2 regions of the Kutzneria viridogrisea DSM 43870 genome follow, and region 2 is predicted to be linked to the other one. Evidence: predicted binding sites of a transcription regulator. Region 2 holds the regulator's gene; the other holds the start of a gene.

Region 1 (8,500 bases), 1.4 Mb from region 2:
AGATCTGCGCAGGCGGCACTCCGGTGGCCGTCCCCACCTCACCGGAGTAGTCCTGGATCGCGAAGGTGATTCCGATCAGCAGCACCCAACCGGCCACCAGCGAGACCAGGATGGCCATCACGATCCCCTTCGGGCCGGACCTGGCGGCGTCGTGCGTCTCCTCGGTCATGTGCGCGGAGGCGTCATAGCCGGTGAACGTGTACTGGGCCATCAGGAGCCCGAGCAGTCCCACGTAGAGGGACGAGGACCAGCCGGTGTTGTTCACGAAGTGCCCGAAAACGAACCCTGCCGACTGGTGGTGCTCGGGGAGCAGCGCCAGGGCACCGACGATGACGAGCACGCCGAGGATGTGCCACCAGACGCTGACCGAGTTCAGCAGGGCGACCAACTTGACGCCGATCGTGTTGAGCAGGCCGTGCAGGAGCAGCACGCATCCGAAGATCAAGATGGTGTGCGGAGGCGATGCGGCAAAGCCGAACTGCAGGTCGAGCAGGGCGTTGATGAACGAGGCCGCACCGAAGTCGACCGACGCGGTGACAGCCACCTGGCCGAGGAAGTTGAACCAACCCGTGAACCACGACCAGGCAGCTGGGCGGCTCGGCGCAAGCTTGGCGGCCCAGTAGTACAGGCCGCCAGCGGTCGGGTAGCTGGAGCAGACCTCGGCCATCGCGAGTCCGACGAACAACGTCATCGCCCCAACGAGCGGCCAGCCAAGCGTGATCAGCATCGGGCCGCCGGTGTTCATGCCGTTGCCGTACAGCGTGAGGCAGCCGGAGAGCACCGAGATGATCGTAAACGACAGGGCGAAGTTCGAGAACGCCGACATCGAGCGCTGCAGTTCCTGGGTGTACCCGAGCTCGTGCAGCCGCTTCTCGTCGTCGGACATGCCGGACATCGGCGCCTCCAAATGGATCAGAACCAGTCCATTGGCGCACCATTGAGTCATCCACAGGCGCTCACGTCAAGACTTGTTCAAGATCGCCAAGGCGAAGCCCCACCCCCGTGAGGAGCGGTCACGGTCGTCGAGCGACGCCGCCGTAGGCGAGGTGGATCGTCCCCTCGTTGCGCTCCACCCACTCGGAATGCCACTGCCTCACCGGCACGATTCCAGGCTCGACCAGGTCAAACCCCGCGAAGAGCTTGGCGATCTCCTCGACCGTCCGCGGGTGGACCGGCGTGAGCGTTTGACGGTAGAGCTCGCCAAGCGCGCGCAGCTGCGCTGCGTCGTGGTCAGCGACGAAGTCGGCAGTAGCGTGGGACAGCGCCAGGTAACTGCCCTGCGCCAACGCACGGCGGTAGCGGTCGACAAGCGCAACCGGGTCGTCCTCGTCGGGCAGGAAGTGCAGCACCCCGACCATGATCAACCCAATCGGACGTTCCAGGTCGAGCATGCGCTCAACCTCTGGACTGCCCAGGATCGTGTCGACTTGCCGCACGTCAGCACGGATGGCACAAGCCAGCGGGTTGTCTCCCAGGATCGTGCGACTGTGCGCCACCGCGACCGGGTCGTTGTCCACGTACACGACCCGTGCGCCGGGGTTGATCCGGTGCACGATCTCGTGGACGTTGCCGACGGTCGGAATGCCGGAGCCCAGGTCGAGGAATTGGTCGACGCCCGCGTCCGCGAGGTGCGTCACCGCACGGCGTAGGAACGACCGGCTGGCCCGCATCGCGGCAGCGACCTCCGGCATCCCACTCAGCGCATCCTTGGCCGCCCGTCGGTCCACCGCGAAGTTGTGTGCCCCACCCAGGAAGTAGTCGAAGATCCGCGCCGCGTTGGGCCGGTCCAGGTCGACATCAGCAGGTACCCACCTGGGGCGGTGCATGCGATCGCCCCCTCAGCCCTCACCAAAGAATTCACCCGATCGTGTTAATCCTCCTGGTCGGCAGCCGTGGTGTCCACACCGAGAAGGTCACGAAGGCGTGCTCGCTGTGGGCGAACAGGGCACGGGAACACAAGCCCGCTCCAGATGGTTGAGCCGTAGTGACTCAACCTTTGTGAAGGGTGGAAGACGTGAGCGAAACACTGGCGCTTCCGGTGCTCCCGCTGGACGACGTCGTCGTGCTGCCCGGCATGGTCGTGCCGGTCAAGCTCGCGGACGCCGAGGTCCGCGCGGCGGTCGAGGCCGCTCAGGCATCGGAGACCGGAGCGAACCAGCCACGGGTGCTCCTGGTTCCCCGGCTGGAGGGCAAGTACGGCGCGGTGGGCACCCTCGGGGTGATCACCCAGATCGGCAGGCTTCCCGGTGGTGAACGCGCTGCGGTCGTGCGTGGAACCGCCCGGGTGCGCATCGGTACCGGTACCACCGGACCTGGTGCGGCGCTGTGGGTGCAGGCAGAGGTCCAGGACGAGCCCGCGCTCGACGAGCGGACCCGCGAGCTGGCCAAGGAGTACCGCTCCCTGGTGACGACGATCCTGCAACAGCGCGGAGCGTGGCAGGTCGTCGATTCGGTGCAGGGAGTGACCGAACCGTCGGCGCTGGCCGACCTGGCCGGTTACGCCTCGTACCTCAGCGACGAGCAGAAGCTCTGGCTGCTGGAGACGGTCGACGTAGCCGCCCGGCTGGAGAAGCTGCTGACCTGGGGCCGCGAGCACCTGGCCGAGTTGGACGTGGCCGAGACGATCCGCAAGGACGTCCAGGAAGGCATGGAGAAGCAGCAGCGGGAGTTCCTGCTGCGCCAGCAGTTGTCGGCGATCCGCAAGGAGCTCGCGGAGCTGGACGGCAAGCCGGCCTCCGAGGAGCAGGACTACCGGGCTCGGGTCGAGGCAGCGGACCTGCCGGAGCACGTCAGGACTGCCGCGCTGACCGAGGTGGACAAGCTGGAGCGCACGTCCGAGCAGTCACCCGAGGTGAGCTGGATCAGGACGTGGCTCGACACGGTGCTGGAGATCCCGTGGAACGTCCGCACCGAGGACTCCTACGACATCGCTGGGGCACGTGCGGTGCTCGACGCCGACCACGCGGGGCTGGTTGACGTCAAGGACCGGATCATCGAGTACTTGGCGGTGCGCCGTCGCCGGGCCGACAAGGGCCTGGGCGTGGTCGGCGGGCGTCGCAGCGGTGCGGTGCTCGCGCTGGTCGGCCCGCCTGGTGTGGGCAAGACATCGCTGGGCGAGTCGGTCGCCAGGGCGATGGGCAGGGACTTCGTCCGGGTCGCTCTCGGCGGCGTGCGGGACGAGGCCGAGATCCGCGGCCACCGGCGCACCTACGTGGGCGCGCTGCCGGGCCGGATCGTGCGGGCGATCAAGGAAGCCGGCTCGATGAACCCGGTGGTCCTGCTCGACGAGGTGGACAAGGTCGGCTCGGACTACCGGGGAGACCCGACCGCCGCCCTGCTGGAGGTGCTCGACCCGGCGCAGAACCACACGTTCCGCGACCACTACCTGGAGGTCGAGCTCGACCTGTCGGACGTGTTGTTCCTGGCGACGGCCAACGTGCTGGAGTCGATCCCCGGACCGCTGCTGGACCGCATGGAACTGGTGCGGCTGGACGGCTACACCGAGGACGAGAAGGTCACCATCGCTCGTGATCACCTGTTGCCGCGCCAGCTGGAGCGGGCAGGACTGTCCAGTGACGAGGTCTTGGTCAACGAGGAAGCACTGCGCAGGATCGCCGGCGAGTACACCCGTGAGGCCGGGGTGCGCGATCTGGAGCGTTCGATCGCCCGGGTGCTGCGCAAGGTCACCGCGAAGGTGGCACTGGATGACACGGCGCTGCCCGTGTCGATCTCCGAAGCTGATCTGACCAACTACCTTGGCAGGCCCAGGCACACGCCTGAGTCGGCGGAGCGGACGAGCGTGCCAGGAGTGGCCACCGGGTTGGCGGTCACCGGTGCGGGTGGCGACGTGCTGTTCGTGGAGGCTTCGCTGGCCGACCCCGAGACGGGTGCGAACGGGGTGGCGTTGACAGGTCAGCTCGGTGACGTGATGAAGGAATCCGCGCACATCGCGCTGTCCTACCTGCGCTCGCACGGTGCCGAACTCGAACTGCCGGTCGGCGACCTCAAGGAGCGTGGCGTCCACGTCCACGTGCCTGCGGGCGCCGTGCCCAAGGACGGGCCCAGCGCTGGCGTCACGATGACGACCGCGTTGGCCTCCCTGCTGTCGGGCCGCCCGGTGCGGTCGGATGTCGCGATGACCGGTGAGGTGTCGCTGACCGGGCGCGTGCTGCCGATCGGTGGGGTCAAGCAGAAGCTGCTCGCCGCGCACCGCGCGGGCATCACGACGGTCCTGCTGCCCAAGCGGAACGAGCCCGATCTCGACGACGTGCCCGAGTCAGTGCGCGAGCAGCTCACCGTTCACCTGGTGAGTGACGTCCGCGAGGCCCTCGACCTGGCGCTGGAGCCCGCGGTGGCCAACGCCTCGGTCGCCGCCTGACCAACCGTGGTGGAGTGCCCGGTCCACGAGACCGGGCACTCCGTCATGCTCCGGTGACGCGAGCAGCGATCCCGTCGAGCAGGCACTGGAGACCGATCTCGAACTGCTCATCGTGGTTGAGGTCGACCGCGTCGATGATCCGACGCGTGGCCTCGGGGAAGTCACCGCTCTCGATGACCACCTCGCGGATGTAGGGAGCGACCACAGCACGCCACTGGTCCTCGGTGAGCCCAGTCCGGCGCTGCGCCTCCTGCTCGGACAACTCGTTGACGGCCGCGCCGAGCACGTAGTTGTTCACAGCACCCAGCAGAGCCGAAGCCACAGTGATGTCCCGGCTGACCCCGCCGGCAGCGGTGAGCGCGAACTCGATCCACCGCAGGGCTTGCGGCCCGATCGGCGGTCTGCTGCCCACTTCGGTTGCGAACCACGGATGCCTCAGGGCCATCGCCCGCTGCCGGTGCGCGATCAGCGCGAGGTCCACACGCCAGTCCTCGGACGGCTGCTCGGGCACCTCCAACTCGCCGTGCACGGCATCGACCATCAGCTCGAGCAACTCGTCCTTGCCGGTGACGTACCGGTACAGCGAGGTTGTTCCGGATCCGAGGTCGGTCGCGACCCGCCGCATGGTCAGGGCCTGCACGCCCTCAGCGTCCGCGATCTGAATCGCCGTTCGAACGATCTGATCGATGCTGAGCGCGGGCCGCTGACGCCTGCGCTGATCGGCAAGTCGCCTCCAGACCAGCGTGAACTCCTCGGACATGGCGCACACAGTACCTAGTGGGTACATTGTTCCCATCAAGGGAACGATGTACCCATATCGGGGGGACGACATGCGAGTACTCATCGTCGGAGCAGGCACGGTCGGTCTCAGCACGGCACTGTTCCTGGCTCGACGCGGGGTGGAAGTGGTGCTCGTCGAGCGCCGGAACGGGCTGTCCACGCATCCGAGGGCGTTCGGCATCAACAGCAGGTCGATCGAGCTCTTCCGGGAAGTGGGCGTCGACTTCGAGACAGCCACGAAGGTCAGGGGCCTGGCGACCGGACCGAACCTCAACGAGTTGGAGACAAAACTACAACTCACGACGCTCGACGAGCCGATGAGGCGACTCAGCCCAGCACAGGGCGTCTCGCGACCGCAAGATCAACTGGATCCGATTGTATACGATCGTGCGCTGCGGCTCGGGTGCGAGCCGCGGTTCGGCGCCGAATTGATCGGTCTGACTGGGACGGAGGCAACGGTTCGCGACGTGGCATCGGGTGCCACGAGCACGATCGCCGCCGACTACGTGATCGCAGCAGACGGCGCCAACAGCAAGGTGCGTGCGTTGCTGGGCGTCGACTCCACCGGACCAGGAGTGCTCAACCACGGGCACATGCTCAACGTGCTGTTCCGCAGCAACCTGCCCACCGCACAGTTCTCGATGTGCGTGCTCACCAACCCGGAGTCCTCCGGCATCCTGATCCCGGTGGATGACACGGGCAGGTGGATCTTCCACATCCCGATGGGCGATCCGGACGCACCCGCACAGCGCTACACCGATCTGATCCGGACCGCGACGGGGATCCCCGATCTCGACGTGGACGTGATCAGCTGCCGGACCTGGTCCTCGACCGCGCGCACGGCGAACCGGTTCCGCGTGGGCAACACCTTCCTCGTCGGTGACGCAGCACACGTGGTGCCACCGACCGGCGGTTTCGGCCTGAACACCGGGCTGGCCGACGCGCACAACCTGGCATGGAAGCTGGCCAAGGTCATCTCCGGCGAGGCAGGCGAGGACCTGCTCGACACCTATGAGCAGGAGCGCAGGCCAGTAGCGCTGTTCACGATGGAGCAGAGCCTCATCCGCGGCGAGAACCGCGAACTGCACTGGGACATGAGCCCGGCCCGTGCGGCAGATCGGGCTCGGGTGGGCATGGCGAACGTGCTCGTCCCAATGATCGGCTACCGGTACGGATCGGCAGCGGTCGTCGCCCCCGCTCCGTGGCCGACCTCCTTGGAGGAAGTGTGCCTGGACGGCTCTCCGGGCAGCCGTCTGCCGCACGTGTGGATCGACGACAAGACCTCCACGCTGGACCTGGTTGACGGCGAGTTCGCGGTGTTGACCGGTGGACGCGGCGGTTCCTGGGAGTCGGCCGCGGAAGAGGTAGGACTGCGCGCATTCGACGTACCTCAGCTGGCGACCGCTGCGAGGATCGGCGATGAAGGCGCGCTTCTCGTCCGTCCGGACGGATTCGTCGGCTGGCGCGCTCAACGAGGAAGCACACGTGCCGTCGAGGAACTCACCGCGGCGCTGGACCAGATCCTCGCGCGCACTACCCGAACTGCGCCAACCCAGTCACGAGACCGTGGACAGCGCGGCGTAGTCCACCGAGGTGAGTCGCACTGACGCGTCCCACAGTTCCGTGCCGAGCCGAGCACTGTAGGCAGGCTTGATGTAGGAGACCTTGACCGGGTAGCCACGCCACTCCCTCAGCGCGTGCGGGCCGTAGTAGTCCGCGCCCGTCACCTGCGGGTCCACCGCGGCGCGCAGAGCGGGCAGCGCTCCCTGGGCCGCAGGCTGTCCCAGGATCGGCGTGGCTACCCCCAGCAACCAGGCAGAGAGGCCACCACCACCGAGACGAGGTCCGCTGTACTGGAGATCAGTGCTGCTGTACCCCGGGTGCGCGCCGACACTGAGCACACCGGATCCAGCGGCCTCGAAGCGGCGGTTCAACTCCACGGTGAACACGGCGTTGGCGAGCTTGGACGCCGCGTACGTGGAGTTGGCGCCGTACTTCCGTTCACTCTGCAGGTCATCGATGTCGAGCCGCCCCATCCGGTGCATGGCGCTGCTCAGCGTCACCACACGGCTGCCGGGCCTCGCCAACAGCAGTGGCAGCAGCAAGCCGGTCAGCGCGAAGTGCCCAAGGTGGTTCGTGCCGAACTGGAGCTCGAAGCCCTGCTTGGTGGTACGCCGTTGCGGCACGGCCATCACACCGGCGTTGTTGATCAGAAGATCCAGGCCGGCCAGCCGGCCGGTGAGCTCCGTGGCGAGCGCGTGCACCGAATCGAGGTCGGCAAGATCCAGGCCGACCAGTTCGACCCGATCGGCTGGGACCTGGGTCCGCATCCGCTCGACGGCCGCCTGGCCCTTCTCCTGGTTGCGCGCGGCGACCAGCACGTGTGCGCCGTGTTTGGCCAGTTGCAACGCCTCGTGGAACCCGAGGCCGGTGTTGGCCCCGGTCACCAGCGCGGTCTTGCCGGCGAGGTCGGGGATGTCGGCTTCTGTCCAGTGCTTGGCCATGACGTGTCTCCTGAGGGAGTCGGCGACTTCCGCACCATTATGGCACTGAGTGCCACAACAGTCATTTGATGTCGTCGATTACACTGAGTGTCATGGGCACGGTCGACCGGACGGAGTTGCGGGAGCGCACCCGCAAGGTGGTGCGTGAGGAGATCGCCGAGGCGGCTTTCGCGCTGTTCGTGCGCCAGGGCTTCGAGCAGACCACCGTCGAGGAGATCGCCGAGGCCGTCGGCATGTCCAGGCGAAGCTTCTTCAGGTACTTCCCGACCAAGGAGGACACGGTCTTCGGGTACCTCTACGACATGGGCCAGCAGCTCGCGGACATGGTGAGCGCACGCCCAACCGGAGAGCCGCCCTGGACCGCACTGCGCAAGTCGTTCGCGGTGTTGTGCAAAGGCTTCGAGATGCGCTCAGAGACAGCCACCGAGCTGCTGAACCTGATCTTCAGCACTCCCACGCTGCGTGCACGGCACCAGGACAAGCAGGACCACTGGCGCAAACTGCTCACCGAGGCACTGCGCACGCGGACCAGCACGCCGCTGGAGGCGGACGTGCTGGTCAGCTCGGCGTTGGCGGTGTTCGACGTGGCGTGCAGGCAGTGGCTGGAGCAAGGCGCGAAGGAGAAGCCGCAGGTACTGCTGGAGCGTGCGTTCGCGGTACTGGCCCCACGCTAGGCGAGGAAGTCCGACAGCGGCACAGGCGTGAGGCCGTCCTGCTTGGCGCGGTTGAGGAAGGCCGTGTAGTCCTGCACGAAGGTCTTCCGGAAGTGCATCAGCACGATGTCCCCCGGCTTGAGCTTGCCGTTGGCCTGGAACTGGACGACCCCGTCGTTGACCGC
Region 2 (8,500 bases):
CCGCGCCCCGTTCACCAACGTGATCAAGGACGCCGGCATCCAGATCGCCAACATCGACCACGTGGTGCTGGTCGGCGGTTCCACCCGCATGCCCGCGGTGTCCGAGCTGGTCAAGGAGCTGACCGGCGGCCGCGAGCCGAACAAGGGCGTGAACCCCGACGAGGTCGTCGCGGTCGGCGCCGCCCTGCAGGCCGGTGTGCTCAAGGGTGAGGTCAAGGACGTCCTGCTGCTCGACGTCACCCCGCTGTCCCTGGGCATCGAGACCAAGGGCGGCATCATGACCAAGCTGATCGAGCGCAACACCACGATCCCGACCAAGCGCTCGGAGATCTTCACCACGGCCGACGACAACCAGCCGTCCGTGCAGATCCAGGTGTTCCAGGGTGAGCGCGAGATCGCCTCCCAGAACAAGAAGCTGGGCATGTTCGAGCTGACCGGTCTGCCGCCCGCCCCGCGGGGCGTGCCGCAGATCGAGGTCACCTTCGACATCGACGCCAACGGCATCGTGCACGTCCAGGCCAAGGACCTGGGCACCGGCAAGGAGCAGTCGATGACCATCACGGGCGGCTCGGCGCTGCCCAAGGACGACATCGACCGCATGATCAAGGACGCCGAGGAGCACGCCGAGGAGGACAAGCGCCGCCGCGAGGAGGCCGAGGTCCGCAACCAGGCCGAGACGCTCGTCTACAGCACCGAGAAGTTCATCAAGGACAACGACGAGAAGCTGCCCGCGGACACCAAGGAGAAGGTGACCGCCGCCATCGCGGAGGCCAAGGAGGCCCTGAAGGGCACCGACATCCCGGCCATCAAGTCCGCCGTGGAGAAGCTGGCCACCGAGTCGCAGGCGCTGGGCTCCGCGCTCTACGCCAACGCGCCGGGTGCCGAGGGCGAGGCCGCCGGTGCCGCCGCGGGTGCCGCCGGCGCTGCCGGTGCCGCTGGCGCCAAGGCCGACGACGTGGTTGACGCCGAGATCGTGGACGAGGACCCGAAGAAGTGACCGACCAGCCGGAGCAGAACGAGGAGCGGGTCGTGGTGCGCGACCGTCGCCGCATCGACCCGGACACCGGCCAGGTGCGTGAGCCCGAGCCCGAGGAGACCGCCTCGGGCGAGGGCGAGCCCGCGGGCAGGCACGCCGTTGACGAGCAGGTCGCGGACCCGGCCGCCGAGCTGAAGGCCCAGCTCGACGAGCGGACCGCCGACCTGCAGCGGTTGCAGGCCGAGTACGCCAACTACCGCAAGCGCGTGGAGCGCGACCGTGAACTGGTCGCGGCCACCGCGAAGGCCCAGGTCACCACCGAGCTGCTCGGTGTGCTGGACGACGTGGAGCGGGCCGCCGCGCACGGCGACCTGACCGGCGCGTTCAAGGCCGTCAGCGACAAGCTGGTGACCGTGCTGACCGCTGTCGGCCTGGCGCCGTTCGGCAGCGAGGGCGAGGAGTTCGACCCCTCGGTGCACGAGGCCGTGCAGCACAGCACCTCCCCGGAGGTGAGCGGCCCGACCGTGACGGCCGTGCTGCGCAGGGGCTACCGGCTCGGCGAGCGGGTGCTGCGACCTGCACTGGTCGCGGTGACCGATCACGAACCAGCGGGCGAGTCGTCCGCGGCTGCAGAGTAAGTCGAGCGAGGGGAGGGGCGCCCGGTGAGTGCGCGGGACTGGATCGACAAGGATTTCTACGCCGACCTGGGCGTCTCCTCCGAGGCCTCGGCCGAGGAGATCAAGAAGTCGTACCGGAAGCTGGCCAGGGAGTTGCACCCCGACGCCAACCCCGGTGACACCAAGGCCGAGGCCCGGTTCAAGTCGGTCTCGCAGGCCTACGGGGTGCTGTCGGACCCGGAGAAGCGCAAGCAGTACGACGAGGCGCGCAGCCTGTTCGCCTCGGGTGGTTTCCGGCCCGGGGGCGGCGGTGGCTTCCCCGGGGGTTTCGGCGGTGGCTCCGCGGGCGGCTTCGACTTCGGCGACCTGTTCGGCGGGGCACAGCAAGGCGGGGCAGGCGGCATCGGTGACATCCTCGGCGGCCTGTTCGGCCGCAGGGGCGGCGCGGCGTCGGCGGCCAGCCGGGCGCGGCGCGGTGACGACGTCGAGACCGATGTGCGCATCGACTTCGTGGAGGCCGTGCGCGGTGCCACCGTGCCGCTGCGGCTGTCCAGCCCCGCGGCCTGCGCCACCTGTGGCGGCAACGGGGCCAAGCCGGGCACCACGCCCAAGGTCTGCACCACCTGCAAGGGATCCGGGCTGGTCAGCCGCAGCCAGGGCGCCTTCGCGTTCAGCGAGCCCTGCGGGGACTGCCGGGGCACCGGCCGCATCGTCGAGGACCCGTGCCCGGACTGCGGCGGGCAGGGCGTGAGCACCAAGACGCGCACGCTCACCGTGCGCATCCCGGTCGGCGTGGACGACGGCCAGCGGATCAGGTTGGCCGGGCAGGGCGAGCCGGGCCGCAACGGTGGCCCCAGCGGCGACCTGTTCGTGCGGGTGCACGTCACCCCGCACCCGGTGTTCGGGCGCACGCGCAACGACCTGACCGTGACCGTTCCGGTGACCTTCCCGGAACTCGCGCTGGGCACCACACTGAGCGTGCCGACCCTGGACGGGTCGGTGAACGTCAAGGTGCAGCCGGGGACCGCCAGCGGACGGATCCTGCGGGTGCGCGGCAAGGGCATCGTGCGCAAGGAGGGCGCCTCGGGTGACCTGCTGGTGACCCTGCAGGTCGCGGTGCCCTCGCGGCTGGACGGCAAGGCGGAGGAGGCGTTGCGCGCCTACGCCGAGGCCACCCAGGACCACGACCCGAGGGCTGAGCTGAACGAACTGCTCGGAAAGGGTGAGACAGGATGAGCCTCCCGTTCCCCCCTGGTGCCGACGAGGACACACCGGTGTTCGTGATCTCCGTGGCGGCCCAGCTGTCCGGACTGCACGCGCAGACCCTGCGCAGCTACGACCGGCTCGGGCTGGTCTCGCCGGGCCGGGCCACCGGCGGTGGGCGCCGCTACTCAGCGCGGGACATCACGCTGCTGCGCGAGGTGCAGCGGCTGTCCCAGGAGGAGGGCGTCAACCTCGCGGGTATCAAGCGGATCATCGACCTGGAGAACCAGGTGGACGCGCTGAAGTCACGCCTGACCGAGCTGATGGAGGAGTTGGCCGCGGCCCACGCCGCCGCCGAGCACGCCGCCGCGGCGGTGCACGCCTCGTACCGTCGCGACCTGGTGCCGATCCGCCAGCAGACGGCCCTGGTCGTGTGGAAGCCGAAGGACAAGTAGCCCACCCCCGGCGAGTCCCGCTCTGGTGTACGTGAGTCCCGCGTTCCAACCGGCACACATCGCCCGGAACGCGGGATTCGGCGTTCTACGGGCGGGACTCGGTTGCGTGTGGGCGGGACTCGCGGGTCAGTCCAGGGTGAACGGGTCGTAGCGGATGTGGTCCAGCGGGGTGCCCGCGACCAGCATCCGGGACACCGTGGAACGGATCATCGAGGGTGAGCCGCACACCAGCACGTCCCGGTCCGACCAGGAGCCGTAGCGGGTGACCACGTCGGCCAGGGTGCCGTGCTCCACGCCCTGCAGACCGGGCTCGGACTCCACCACCGGCACGACCGTCAGCCAGGGGTTGCCCATGGCGATGCGCTGGAGGTTCTCCAGGTCGTACAGGTCCTCCCTGGTCCGCCCGCCGACGAACAGGTGCACGCGCGGGTTCTCGCCCCACTGCGCGAGGTGGTCCAGGATGGCGCGCATCGGGGCGACCCCGGTGCCGCCCGCGACCATGAGCACGTCCCTGCCGGACTCGCGGTCCACGCCGAGCCGCCCCATCGGGGCGCCGATCCGCCAGGTGTCGCCGACCTGCGTGTGGCTCACGATGGCCCGGCTGACCCAGCCGCTCTGCACGGCGCGGACGTGGAACTCCATCGAGCCGTCCTCACGCGGCGCGTTGGCGGGACTGAGGTAGCGCCACAGCCTGCCGCGCTGCGGGGTCTCCACGCTGACGTACTGGCCGGGCTGGTAGGGCACCGGGTAGTCGGGCTGCACGCGCACCATGGCGAGTTCCCAGCTCAGCCGCTTGTGCTCCAGCACGGTGGCCGACCAGTAGGCGGGGCCCTCGTCGGCGGCGGCGGCCTCCTGCATGGACCGGGCCATGATCGTGTACGCCTCGGCCCAGGCCCGCTCGACCTGCGTGGTCCACGCCTTGCCCGCGAACTTCTTGACGGAGGCGAGCAGGGCGGTGCCGACGGCCTCGTAGTGCCCGGCCACGACGCCGAACTTGCGGTGGTCACGGCCGAGTTGGCGCAGGAAGGGGATCAGGTCGTCTGGTCTGTCCACCATCTGGACCACGTGCACGAGTGCGCGCAGCAGCCTGCTGCGCTGCACCTCCATGTTCACCGGGAACATCTCGCGGGTGGTCGGTGCGAGGCTGAACAGCATCCCGTAGAAGAACTTGGCGACGTCGTCCGCGCAGGGCTCGACCACCGCGAAGCTTTCGCGAATCATCCGCACCATCGCGGTGACACCTGGTGGCGGTTCGCGGTGAGGTGTTGTCGAGGGCACAGGGTTCAGTACGGCGTTGGCTGTCATGGTCCGGGCGCAGTCTCCACGTAGTCAGGGGCGCCAGGCAAGGCACCCCGTGGTCAAGCATCCGTCCCCCGACAGGGTGGACCCTAACTCGACTTCTCCTGGTTGCGGGACTTGATGCCACGTTCGGGTGTACCACCATGACTAACTGTTGACAGCCCCTCACGCCATTGAGCGAACTCGTGATCAGGGGTGTGCAGAGCGCGCTCGACATGACACGGTTTGTGCCGTGACCCCCGAGCCCCTTCACCCGACTGGCACAGCCGGTCCTGACCTTCTGAGCATGGAACTGTCCGATCCGATTCCCCCGTCAGTGACCGGACTCACACCCGTTCCCGAGGACCCGCTCGGCGCGGACGAGTCCTACCGGGACCTGCCCGGCTCGCACGGCGAGCACCTGTTGCAACGCGCCTTCGGCACCCAGGACCGGGCCAAGCGCTTCTACGCCGACCAGGTGCTCGACCACCTCAACGAGGAGATGCGCGCCTTCATCGGGCGCATGGAAATGGCCTTCGTGGGCACCGCGGACGGCAAGGGCGACTGCGACGTCTCCCTGCGCGCGGGGTCGGCGGGCTTCGTGCAGGTGCTCGGCGAGCGCGAGCTGGCGTACCCGGAGTACCGGGGCAACGGCGTGATGGCCAGCCTGGGCAACATCAGCGAGAACCCGCACGTCGCGATGCTGCTGGTGGACTTCGTCTCGGACCTGATCGGGCTGCACGTCAACGGCAGCGCCCGCATCGTGGAGGACGCCGAACTGCGGGTCCAGCACCCCGGCCTGCCCGTCGCCGCCGAGCGCGGGCGCACCCCCGAGCGCTGGGTCGTGCTGCACGTGGACGAGGCCTACATCCACTGCCGCAAGCACATCCCGCGCATGGTGCCGGTGGACCGGACCCGCGACTGGGGCACCGACGAGGCGCGGCCCAAGGGCGGCGACTACTTCCGCGCCAAGGGGGTGAACGGGCAGCGCAGGCACGCCTGGGCCGCCCACTAGACAGCACCCACACCTCGGGCCACTACCGTTCTTCGTGCTCAAGGCACAGGAGGACCCCGTGGGTGACGAGGACGCAGCTGATCGCAGGGAAGCCGCCCAGGCGGTGGAACGCGAGCTGTCGGTGCTGTTCGGCCGTGCGCGCAGCATCTCGCTGCAACTCGCGGCGGAGGTGCACCCCGGGCTGGACTCCGCCTCGTACGCCCTGCTGCTGCACCTGTTCGACGCGGGCCCGGTCCGTGCCGCGGAGATCGTGGAGCGGACCGGGCTGGACAAGTCCACGGTGAGCAGGCAGATCGCCCGCCTTGAGGAGCTCGGGCTGCTGGAGCGCGCGGTGGACCTGGCCGACGGCCGGGCCCGGATCGTGCAGCTGACCGGCACCGGGCACGACCGGCTGGAGGCCATCCGCCAGGACCGCAGGCAGCGGCTGCGGGAGAAGTTCGCCGACTGGTCCACCGAGGACGTGCGGACCTTCTCCAGCCTGCTGAGCAGGTTGAACGAGGCACTCTGATGGAGCCGTCGGTGCAGAGCTCGCTGGAGCTGATCCGCAACCTGATGCGCCTGAGCCAGGTGCAGCACGCGATCAAGACCCGGTTCTGGGACGACGAGTTCGGCCTGCACCCCGCGGCGGGCGGGCTGCTGGCCGACATCGTGGCCCGCGAGGAGTGCCGGGTGTCCGACCTGGCCGAGCACCGGGTCGTGGACACCTCGGTGGTGAGCAGGCAGATCGCCCAGTTGCAGGCGGCGGGCCTGGTCAGCAGGCGGCCCTCGCCCAGTGACGGCCGGGTGGCGCTGATCAGCGCCACCGAGCGCGGGGTCGAGGTGCTGCGGGGCTGGCGCACCAGGCAGGCCGACCTGATCAAGCAGGCGCTGGTGGACTGGGACGAGGACAGCGTGGGCGAGGCGAACCGGGTGCTGGCGGCGCTGACCGCCGCGCTGCGGGCCCACCTGGGTGACTGAGCGGATCACTCGGACGGCGGCTGGCGCTCCGGCTTGTCGACAAACCTGTGGATTGTCACCTGGGGATTGTGGACAACTGGGGATGAGGTGTGGACAACCCTGGTTCGCATGTGGGTGACACGCCGGGTGACCTGTGGATGCCGCCCGTGGGAGCGTGTGCCACGGTGGAGGTGAGCGGGGTCACGGCCCCGGGTGGCACCTTGAGTGGAACAGACTCAACTTTTCTGACGTTGATCCTGGTGTCCACGAGTTTGGCGAGGTGAGGGATGGACGCTTTCAACCCGACTACCAAGACCCAGCAGGCCGTGACGGCGGCTGCCCAGGCGGCGGTGACCGCGGGCAACCCGGACGTGACCCCGGTGCACCTGCTCGGCGCGCTGCTGGCGCAGCAGGACGGGCTGACCGCGCCGCTGCTGGCGGCGGTCGGGGCCGATCCGGCGCAGGTCCGCGCGGAGCTGGACAAGCTCGCCGGCGCGCTGCCCAGCGCCACCGGTGCCAGCGTGTCCACGCCGCAGCTGTCCCGCGACGCCCTGATGGCGATCACCAGCGCGCAGCGGCTGGCCACCGAGATGGGCGACGAGTACGTCTCCACCGAGCACGTGCTGCACGGGCTGGCCGCCACCGAGAGCCGGGTGGCCGACCTGCTGCGCAGGCACGGTGCCACCGCGGACGCGCTGCGCGAGGCGTTCGTGAAGGTGCGCGGATCGGCGCGGATCACCAGCCCCGACCCGGAGGGCACCTTCCAGGCCCTGGAGAAGTACGGGGTCGACCTGACCGAGCGCGCCCGCGACGGCGAGCTGGACCCGGTGATCGGCCGCGACTCGGAGATCCGCCGGGTGATCCAGGTGCTGTCCCGGCGCACCAAGAACAACCCCGTGCTGATCGGTGAGCCCGGCGTGGGCAAGACCGCGATCGTGGAGGGCCTCGCCCAGCGCATCGTGGCCGGTGACGTGCCCGAGTCCCTGCGCGGCAAGCGCGTGGTGGCGCTGGACCTGGGCTCCATGGTGGCCGGGGCCAAGTACCGCGGCGAGTTCGAGGAGCGGCTCAAGGCCGTGCTGAAGGAGATCACCTCCTCGGCGGGCCAGGTCATCACCTTCATCGACGAGCTGCACACCATCGTGGGCGCCGGTGCCACCGGCGAGGGCGCGATGGACGCCGGCAACATGATCAAGCCGATGCTGGCCCGCGGCGAGCTGCGCATGGTCGGGGCCACCACGCTGGACGAGTACCGCCAGCACATCGAGAAGGACCCCGCACTGGAGCGGCGCTTCCAGCAGGTGCTGGTGGGCGAGCCCAGCGTGGAGGACACCATCGCGATCCTGCGCGGGCTCAAGGAGCGCTACGAGGTGCACCACGGTGTGCGGATCACCGACACCGCGCTGGTCGCCGCCGCGACCCTGTCCGACCGGTACATCACCGCGCGCTTCCTGCCGGACAAGGCCATCGACCTGGTGGACGAGGCCGCGTCCCGGCTGCGCATGGAGATCGACTCGCGGCCGGTGGAGATCGACGAGGTGGAGCGCGCCGTGCGCCGCCTGGAGATCGAGGAGATGGCGCTGGGCAAGGAGTCCGACGCCGCCTCGCTGGACCGGCTGGCCGCGCTGCGCGCCGAGCTGGCCGAACGGCGTGAGCAGCTGTCCGCGCTGACCGCCCGCTGGCAGAACGAGAAGGGCTCCATCGAGAAGGTCCGCGAGCTCAAGGAGCAGCTGGAGCAGCTGCGCGGCGAGTCGGAGCGGGCCGAGCGCGACGGTGACCTGGGCCGGGCCGCCGAGCTGCGGTACGGCCGGATCCCGACGCTGGAGAAGGACCTGGACGCGGCGACCAAGGCCACCGCGAACGCGGAGGCCGAGGTCATGCTCAAGGAGGAGGTCGGACCGGACGACGTGGCCGACGTGGTCAGCGCCTGGACCGGCATCCCGGCGGGCCGGCTGCTGGAGGGCGAGACCGCCAAGCTGCTGCGCATGGAGGACGAGCTGCGGCGCAGGGTGGTCGGCCAGGC

What was found. The regulator HspR, encoded in region 2, represses chaperone genes until heat shock. The targets are predictions, from matches to a motif close to ANNTTGAGTNNNNNNNACTCAANNT.
Region 1: a site for HspR is predicted at 1,972-1,996, ahead of lon (endopeptidase La). Genes of this name have one in related genera too.

What each region holds. Positions count from the first base shown of each region.
Region 1 covers NZ_CP007155.1:8,224,749-8,233,248, forward strand. Annotated here, with positions in the region: gene KALB_RS35650 (amino acid permease) at 1-886, opposite strand, end outside; gene KALB_RS35655 (SAM-dependent methyltransferase) at 1,014-1,826, opposite strand; gene lon (endopeptidase La) at 2,015-4,378, shown strand; gene KALB_RS35665 (TetR/AcrR family transcriptional regulator C-terminal domain-containing protein) at 4,422-5,138, opposite strand; gene KALB_RS35670 (FAD-dependent oxidoreductase) at 5,209-6,765, shown strand; gene KALB_RS35675 (oxidoreductase) at 6,715-7,662, opposite strand; gene KALB_RS35680 (TetR family transcriptional regulator) at 7,755-8,336, shown strand; gene KALB_RS35685 (polysaccharide deacetylase family protein) at 8,333-8,500, opposite strand, start outside.
Region 2 covers NZ_CP007155.1:9,661,346-9,669,845, reverse strand. Annotated here, with positions in the region: gene dnaK (molecular chaperone DnaK) at 1-997, shown strand, start outside; gene grpE (nucleotide exchange factor GrpE) at 994-1,614, shown strand; gene dnaJ (molecular chaperone DnaJ) at 1,639-2,829, shown strand; gene KALB_RS42560 (heat shock protein transcriptional repressor HspR) at 2,826-3,251, shown strand; gene KALB_RS42555 (FAD-binding oxidoreductase) at 3,378-4,481, opposite strand; gene KALB_RS42550 (pyridoxamine 5'-phosphate oxidase family protein) at 4,867-5,544, shown strand; gene KALB_RS42545 (MarR family winged helix-turn-helix transcriptional regulator) at 5,579-6,052, shown strand; gene KALB_RS42540 (MarR family winged helix-turn-helix transcriptional regulator) at 6,064-6,501, shown strand; gene clpB (ATP-dependent chaperone ClpB) at 6,768-8,500, shown strand, end outside.